Regions from separate parts of the Shewanella sp. DNRA4 genome, predicted to be linked through region 2. Evidence: riboswitches for the same ligand, from Rfam matches in the RefSeq annotation. Region 2 holds a riboswitch; the other holds the start of a gene.
The links. A riboswitch is a leader RNA that binds a small molecule or an ion and turns the genes downstream of it on or off. The one in region 2 is predicted to bind thiamine pyrophosphate.
Positions count from the first base shown of each region.

Region 1: linked by a shared signal. The riboswitch ahead of thiC (phosphomethylpyrimidine synthase ThiC) and the one ahead of HG547_RS14405 (TonB-dependent receptor) in region 2 are both predicted to bind thiamine pyrophosphate.

Region 1 covers NZ_JABAIP010000016.1:124,788-129,226, forward strand. Annotated here, with positions in the region: gene thiE (thiamine phosphate synthase) at 1-611, opposite strand, end outside; gene thiC (phosphomethylpyrimidine synthase ThiC) at 614-2,758, opposite strand; TPP riboswitch at 2,919-3,017, opposite strand; gene HG547_RS17470 (hypothetical protein) at 3,193-4,439, opposite strand, start outside.
Region 2 covers NZ_JABAIP010000012.1:138,137-142,575, reverse strand. Annotated here, with positions in the region: gene tsgA (MFS transporter TsgA) at 1-844, shown strand, start outside; gene HG547_RS14410 (Crp/Fnr family transcriptional regulator) at 922-1,602, opposite strand; TPP riboswitch at 1,826-1,935, shown strand; gene HG547_RS14405 (TonB-dependent receptor) at 1,989-4,190, shown strand; gene HG547_RS14400 (hypothetical protein) at 4,293-4,439, shown strand, end outside.

The DNA.
Region 1 (4,439 bases), on a different contig from region 2:
GCAAAATCAATATCGCCGCCCTTGGCTAATACGCTGCACGCTAATTGCGCAGAGAGTTGCATTGCCGCAGAGGCAAATTCTGCTTTTGTGTGTATTGGTGACGCTTGTTTGTTAGTGGCGACAGTAAGCCTTGCCAACTCCTGCACATTCGGCGTTATCAGGCTAATCAAGCCCTTAAAAGGAGTAAAATCCAGAGGTTTACTTGCAGTGCTCTTATCGCCGAGCTCATCCCCACAGCTGGCAACCATTACAGGGTCGAGAATAACGGGGACGAGCGGAAATTGGGTTTTAAAACCAGCCAACCAATCGGCAACTAAGTGCACTTGCTGCTGATTTGCGAGTAAGCCAATTTTAATCGCCTGAGGCGGTAAATCGGCTAACAGGGTCGAAAGCTGTGTAAGTAACATTGCCTCACTCACAGGCTCAACTAACTCCACCGCTACTGAACTTTGCGCCGTTAACGTGGTGATCACGCTGCATCCATGGCCGCCCAAATCCTTGATGGTGGCCAAGTCGGCTTGGATCCCCGCGCCGCCACCACTGTCCGACCCCGCAATGGTCCAGACGATAGGTTTAGGCACCAAGTGGTTGAAATGCTTAGTCGGGGTCATCATCATACCTTCGCAACCTGCGTTTTAGATTGCAGCTTTGCCCCGTCCTTATGCTTGGCCAATTCATTGGCAGCATTGTCATTGTCCAGCGGCAGATACAGCTTAGCGCCCGAGGCCGCAAACTCAGCCGATTTTTGCGCCATGGCGGCGGTTAACTCTTCTTGGGTTTTGACAGCGATATGGCTTAATTTAGAATCTCCCGTTTTCACTTGCTGAACTGAACCTAATGGCGCAAGTGTTCCGTCAGTCTCAGCAGCAAAGCTTTGTGCCTTTGCATCCGCTTCAAGGCTTGCCGCATAGTCACGCACATCTTGGGTGATCTTCATCGAGCAGAACTTAGGGCCACACATAGAGCAAAAATGCGCTACCTTGGCTGATTCCTGTGGCAGGGATTCATCGTGATAGGCTCGCGCGGTGTCAGGATCGAGCCCGAGGTTATATTGATCTTCCCAGCGGAATTCAAAACGCGCCTTAGATAACGCATTGTCGCGGATCTGTGCGCCCGGGTGGCCTTTAGCAATATCAGCCGCATGGGCAGCAATCTTGTAGGCAATTAACCCTTGTTTGACATCCTGCTTATTGGGTAAACCTAAGTGTTCTTTTGGCGTCACATAGCAGAGCATGGCGCAGCCATACCATGCGATCATCGCCGCCCCAATCCCTGAGGTGAAATGATCGTAACCCGGCGCAATATCGGTAATTTGCGGCCCTAAGGTATAAAAAGGCGCCTCGGCGCAGTGAATAAGCTGCTTATCCATATTCTCCTTGATAAGCTGCATCGGAATATGCCCTGGCCCTTCGATAATGGTCTGCACATCGTATTCCCAAGCAATTTTGACTAGCTCACCTAAGGTTTCAAGCTCAGCAAACTGCGCCTCATCATTGGCATCGGCAATCGAACCTGGTCGCATACCGTCGCCTAATGACAGCGACACATCGTAGGCAACGCACAGCTCGCAAATCTCACGAAAATGGGTATAGAGAAAGTTTTCTTGATGATGGCTCAAACACCATTTGGCCATAATCGAGCCGCCGCGGGACACAATCCCAGTGACCCGCTTGGCGGTCATCGGCACATAGCGCAATAACACACCTGCATGGATGGTAAAGTAATCAACGCCCTGCTCCGCTTGTTCAATCAAAGTATCGCGAAACACTTCCCATGTCAGGTTTTCGGCCACGCCATTCACTTTCTCAAGTGCTTGATAAATTGGGACAGTACCTATGGGGACCGGCGAGTTACGGATAATCCATTCGCGGGTTTCATGGATATACCGTCCCGTGGACAAGTCCATCACTGTGTCCGCGCCCCAACGGGTTGACCAGACTAACTTTTCCACTTCCTCCTCGATGGAGGACGTAACCGCCGAGTTACCGATATTGGCATTCACTTTCACCAAAAAATTACGGCCAATAATCATAGGTTCGGCTTCAGGGTGATTGATATTTAACGGAATAATGGCGCGACCACGGGCAATTTCGTCACGAACAAATTCAGGGGTTATCGGTTTACCTATTACGGCGCCAAAAGATTCACCTTGGCCGCGGCGGTTTAAGATTTCGTCCTGCACCTCGGCAAGTGCCATATTTTCACGAATCGCCACATACTCCATTTCAGGGGTAATAATCCCTTGGCGGGCATAGTGTAGTTGACTCACACGTTTACCCGGTAAGGCGCGGCGTGGGCGAACAATCGCGCTTGAAACTGCGTCAAAACGCAAATGATCGAGTCCGTCATCCTTCAAGTGCTGCTGGGCAAAATCTGAGGTCGCGCAATCAAGCACTTCAGTATCTTGGCGCTCAATAATCCACGGTAATCTGAGTTTAGCTAGGCCTTGGCGCACATTGATTTGGGCTGCGGGATCGGAATACGGGCCAGCGCAGTCGTACACCGGAATGGGAGGATTTTTCTCGACTATCGGCGCGGCCGTAGTGCCGCCAATGCGCGTATCGGTTTGAAAAATTTGCCGCATCCCCACACGTAAATCCGCACGGCTTCCCTGCAAATACAACTTTTGCGAATTAGGATGTTGTAATGGTTTTAGCGTATCGATAAAGGCTTGTGCCTGGGCGCGCGCTGCACGGCGGTTCCTTTGCCCCTGAGTGTTCACGGCAATCGATTCTGAGGACGATTCTAAACTGGACATAAGCAATCTCACTTTAACAAATAAAAATGGGGTTGCTTGTCTGGAGACTTGAGTGTTGAGAGCTGAGCCTTGTAAACCGTAAACGGATTTACTGACTCAATAACGACTAAATCGATGGGTTAATAGACGGCGAAAAGATTGCCGCTGACACGATTTAATGGAAGTTATTATGCTTGTTTCCTTCGCAGGTTTTAACCTGATCAGGTTCAACGGATCCCGAATAAACGGTCTCAGCCAAGAGGCACTCCGACAAGATGGGCAAAAGTATAGGCAGAAGCGCAGCGAACAAACAAGCGTAATTTAAGGATAAAAACTTAACTATCAATCAAAAACAAAGAATACATAACTAACTGTATATTATAGCATTTAATTTTATAAAATTTTTAAACTCATCATTATCATTATTTTGGGTGAAAATTTATCATCGTTATTTTTTAGCCTTTTGGCCGCTTTACCATCATTTTATCGAGCTGCGCCTTAATGGCATCATCAATTTCTTGGTTCATTTTCTTGCCACTGCAATCGAAGGGAAAACCTAAATTCTCGGCATAGGGATTAATTGGGGTGCCTACTTTGACGACCCGATAACAGGTATTACCTTGACGAACGATACGATTCGGATCCAGCTCTAAATCCAAACTGGTGGGGCCGCTAAAATCGTCGGCATTGGGCACAATCAGTACCTCCATCTCGGGGCTCATTTCAGACATATTCGACCGTTTGCTGTAATAATTTGCTTGCTCTAACACTAAATCATCTAAAGCTTGCTCACGCTGTCGTTCAAAATAACGCTGAGTAAACAATCCCACACTGCCCGCCGCCCCACCGCTTTGCCCACTGGCCGCAGACTGCTCAGTACTTGCCGCATGAGCCGAGCTTGATTGGGTTTCTGCCTTTTTCGGTTTAACAGCCTCTTTTGCACTCTGCTGGGTTTGGCCCTGAGTTGAGGTGTTCGGCGTTGAGGTGTTAGGCACAGATGTGTTTGGTACTGATGCTTTTGATTCTGTTACTTTTGATTCTTGGGCGCTGACTTCTGGAGGTTTGGCTATCTGCTCCATGGGTTTTGGCGTCAGCTTTACTGCGACTTTTGGTGACACTTTCGCTGACTGCTCAATATCAGCTGCCGGCTTTACGGTATTAGGCGGTGAGGTTATCGGCTCGCTAGTGTTAATAAACTCTTCCACTGAGATATCTTGAGCAGAATCCGCTGGAGCAGTTTGCGTTGGCGGCGCATAAATAAAATATGCCTTTAACGCTTTGGTTGTAGTCCGTGCGTTAGCAGATGATTCAGTAAAATGCAGCCCTAAGTGTTCCGACTGGGTTCGCCATAAAAAAATTAATAAAAACAGCAGTAAGCCATGGCCAAACATGACCCAAAGCAATAGCTTAAGATTGAAATAATGTGGCCGCTCTAGCCCGCTTAGATTTGAAGATGTTTTAAATGCGCTATCGATTGATCTTTGGTCTGCTTTACTTAAATTGAGGTGTAGATTGTTATCACAAGACTCGACATGAACACTTAAAGCGCTAAAAGGCTTAGTGTTCAAATCTGTAGCGCCTTGGGCTGTAGCACTTAAAAACGTTGCACAAAAAGGCAAAGCGGAAAATGGTGCGGTCTCATCGTTTGTAACGCGGCCGAGCACATCAACACTAAGATCATCTTCTGGGGCTATATTCGATC
Region 2 (4,439 bases):
TGGTTTTTGCGGCGGTGTGGGGCTATGTATTGCGGGTACGATAGTGGTATCAGTGTGGCAAGAGAAATTACAAAGCACCATGCTTGTCGTGCAAGATGCCACATTTAATATTGCGGGGGTTATTTTCCCTTTAATCACAACTTACGCACTCACAAGTTCATTGTCATGGAGTTACAGTTACTTAGCCGTAGGTTTAGTCGCGTTAGGAACCGTGATTATTACTTTGTTCACTAATTTTTCACTATGTGAGCAATCATCGAATACGGAAGATAAGCAACAATCTGAATGGAATTTCGGCATTATTAGCGGTGGTATTGGGTTATTTTTAGGCATGTTGGCGCTGTATACGTTTTTAACTTGGGCCCCTTTATTTGTTAAGCAAAAATTTGATATTCCATTTGAAGACGCGGGCAATATTATTACTCAATATTGGTCAGCTGCACTGATTGGTGCGTTAATTTCGACGCTGATTGTGACTCGGGTAAAAATCCACCATTTTTTAGTCGCAATTATCGGTCTTGCTATGGTCATCACCTTTATGATTGTGACAACTGATAAGCTTAATTGGATAGGTTATTTAACCTATGGTTATGGCTTTGTGTGCGCAGCTCTTTACAACGCATTTATTGCTTATGGTGTGTCTTTTGTTAAAAAGGCGAGCAGTAAAAATGTGTCTTATATTTTGATCAGTGGCAGCACGGGGGCGATGTTTAGTCCCGCCATTAGCTCATTCTTTGAACGTATTATTGGATTGCAAACGGTGATGTATGTTATCCCGCTACTTTATGTTGCGATATTTATCATGCTGATTGTTTCAGGCCGAATGAAACCTGCTGCGGCCTAAAGTTCATTTGCGACGTTAATTGATTTGGCCCACTCATTGCTAATGAATAATCTTGAGAGTGGGCTTTTTTAATTTGGTTATATAGCAGCTTCAACAAATTGTTTAAGGGCATTGAGATCTTTAATCCTTATGCCTTCTTTATTGCGTTCAATCAGGCCACGTTCTTCAAGCAACTGTAGTGCCCGTCGGTAAACGCGATCGGTTGTACCAAATCGCTCCGCTTCTAAATAACGCTTACTAAAGCCATCAACGGGTAAATCATTTAAATATTCGTGGTAAATATCATATGCCACGTTATAGCTGATGGGATACAGCAGGCGCCGGGTAAAAATATCGACGGTGTCTTGGTAGTCAATGGCAATGGCGCTGGCAAAAAATAACGCTAGCTGTGGGTGCTGGCCGAGGGAATATTGTAGTTTTTCGGCGCTAATGACCATGATTTCTAAGGCTTCATTGGCAATAATATCCAATTGGCATTGATATTGAGTAAAAAACTCCATTTCACCAAAGAGTTGCGAATCACAATCGATAGTCCCCAATTGAAAACATCGACCATTTCTGGCGGTATGGCCAAGCGACACGCGCCCTTGTTTTACCAACACCAGTGACGTCATGGCTTCACCTTGTGTCATTAGATGGGCGCCTTTTTTAAGCATTTTAACTTCGCTGATACAGCTGAGTATCACCGCTTCAATAAGGGGATAGTCTTGCTCCCATCGCTGGCTATAACGTCCTTTGGCTAACGGTTTTAGCTGCATTGAGTATGATCCTCTCATCCTATGTAAAATGGCGGCCTTCTATAACATTATCGTGATAAACGGTCAAATGGGCCAAAGGAGTTGACTGGCGATTTTAGGCATTGGGATTGCGGGCGTTTGGCATAAGATTTTTAACATTGTGTAGAAAGACAAGGTTTTAGTGATATTTAAGGATATCGCCGGCACAAGTGTGTCTACTTTATTATTTTCGTCATGTATACTAAGCGCCGCCAAGGGGTGTTTGCCAACATTTGGCAGACTGAGATGTCATCAGACGAACCCTTAGAACCTGATCCGGCTAATACCGGCGTAGGAATGGGCCAATCAACAGCACACTTCTGAATCGCTTATTCGTTGCCGGATCTCAAACATGTATTTGAGGTCCTATGTCTAACAAAAAGTCTAACAACCAATCTTCAATCTTCACGATATCGTTAACTCGTGCACCATTAGCGCTGGCCGTCTCTGCGGCGTTAAGTGCGTCGGCATGGGCGCAAACCGATGCTATCGACAAACCTGATCCCAATAATGATATGGAAATCATGGTGGTTACGGCGGATTTTCGCAGTGCCAGTTTAGAAAAAATGCCTTCAAGCATTACCGTTATCGATGCCCAGCAAATTCAAGATGAAAGCGCCCAGCACTTTGAAGATGTGATGAACTCCATCGCCAACTTTAACTGGTCAGGTGGTAGTTCTCGCCCCAAGTATTTTCAGATCCGTGGCGTGGGTGAGCAGGAGCAATATCAAGGCGCGCCTAACTCATCCGTTGGTTATATTGTTGATGATATTGATTTATCCGGTATCGGCATGGTGTCGAGCATGTACGATCTGCAGCAGGTTGAAGTGTTACGCGGCCCGCAGGGAACCCGTTATGGCGCCAATGCGTTAGCGGGCTTAATTTACCTTAAGAGTAACGACCCAACCGATGTGTTTGAACATGGCGCCGAGGTTTCTTTAGGTAATGACGATCTACAAACCTTCAGTGGTTTTAGCTCAGGTCCCTTAAGCGATTCCGGCAAATTGCTGTATCGTGTGGCACTGCAGCAACATCAGCAAAACGGTTATCGCGACAATATCTATTTAAATAAAGAAGATACTAATGGCCGCGATGAATTTACTGGTCGCGCGAAATTGCGTTGGTATGCCACCGATGATCTGCAACTCGATTTAACCCTGCTGCATGCCGATTTTGATAACGGTTATGATGTCTGGAGTTTAACCAACGATCCGACAAACACCCTATCTGATCAACCGGGTGTCGATAGCCAGCGCACCACCGGCGCAGGTTTTAAAGCGACATATTCGGGGGCAGAGCAGTTTGAGTTGACCTCGCTGACTTCATTTGCCAATACCGATCACCACTATAGTTACGATGGCGATTGGGCGAACCCTGAGTATTGGGCATCCAAGCAATGTGAGGATGAGGGCAATCTCGCCCCTTGTCAGTACGATTACTTCTGGGACAAAACCGGTCAGCGTAAAACCTTATCCCAAGAGTTCCGTTTAAGCTCGACTGACCAAGGCCGTATTTTTGCCGGCTCAACCGACTGGTTACTTGGGGTTTATGCGATGAACCTTAAAGAAGATAACCAACTGTATTCTGAATATAATACTTGGCCTGATGAGGTGTTAGATTCTGAATATGAAGCAACCAATTACGCCGTATTTGGTCAGCTGGATACGGATTTAGGTGCTGACTATGCCTTGTCTATGGGGCTGCGTGTTGAGCGTCGCAATAGCCATTATTCAGACACCAATAATGATAATTTTGACCCGAGCGAAACCATGTGGGGCGGCCATATTGCGCTGAGCAAAGTGCTGAATGAATCCCATAATGTGTACGCCCGTGTGGCGCGAGGTTACAAGGCGGGCGGTTTCAACATGACTTTGCCAGTCGAACTCAATGATAAAAAAGAGTTTGATACCGAAACCTTATACAACTACGAAATAGGTTTAAAATCCCATTGGTTTGAAGGGCTTATCGATACTAATCTGGCACTGTTCTATATGGATAGACAGGATCAGCAAGTGGCTGCTTCCCAGCAAGATCCTAATAAGCCACAACGGTTTATTCTCTACACTGAAAATGCGGGTAGCTCAAACAACTACGGTGCCGAGCTGGATGCAACTTGGTATGCCACGGATAATCTCCAGTTTTACTCAAGCCTTGGTTGGTTACAGACTGCTTACGGTAATTACCAATATCAAGATAAATACGGTACTGATGTGGATTTAACGGGGCGCGATCTGGCCCATTCACCGCACTTAACCTATAGCCTAGGCGGTACTTATCGTGCGAACTCGGGTTGGTTTGCCAACTTGAATATGAGTGGTAAGAGCGAGTTTTACTACTCAGACAGTAACGATTCGCGCTCCGAGCCATATACTGTTGTGAATGCGCGTTTAGGTTATGAGGCAAGTGCGTGGTCAGCATATTTATGGGGCCGCAACCTATTTGATGAAGAATATGGCGTTCGTGGCTTCTATTTTGGTAATGAGCCTGATAATGGCTGGGCGGAAAAACAATATATCCGCTACGGCGACCCACGCCAAATTGGGGTAACACTGAACGTTAAGTTTATGTAGTACCCAAGCTAGCCGCGCTGTGGAGAGAGACTTGAGGCTTCATGCTATACCGTTTCACGGTGCGGCTATTTTTATGATAAGTATTTGAAATAAGGATTGAAGATGAAACTGACCGCCGAAATTAGCATGTATCCTTTTAATGAAAACTACCTCGATCCAATTAAATGGTTTATTCATCGTTTAGACAGTTATCCAACGATTCAACGTGTTACCAATGCGATGGCGACCCAAGTGTGCGGCGACTATTCG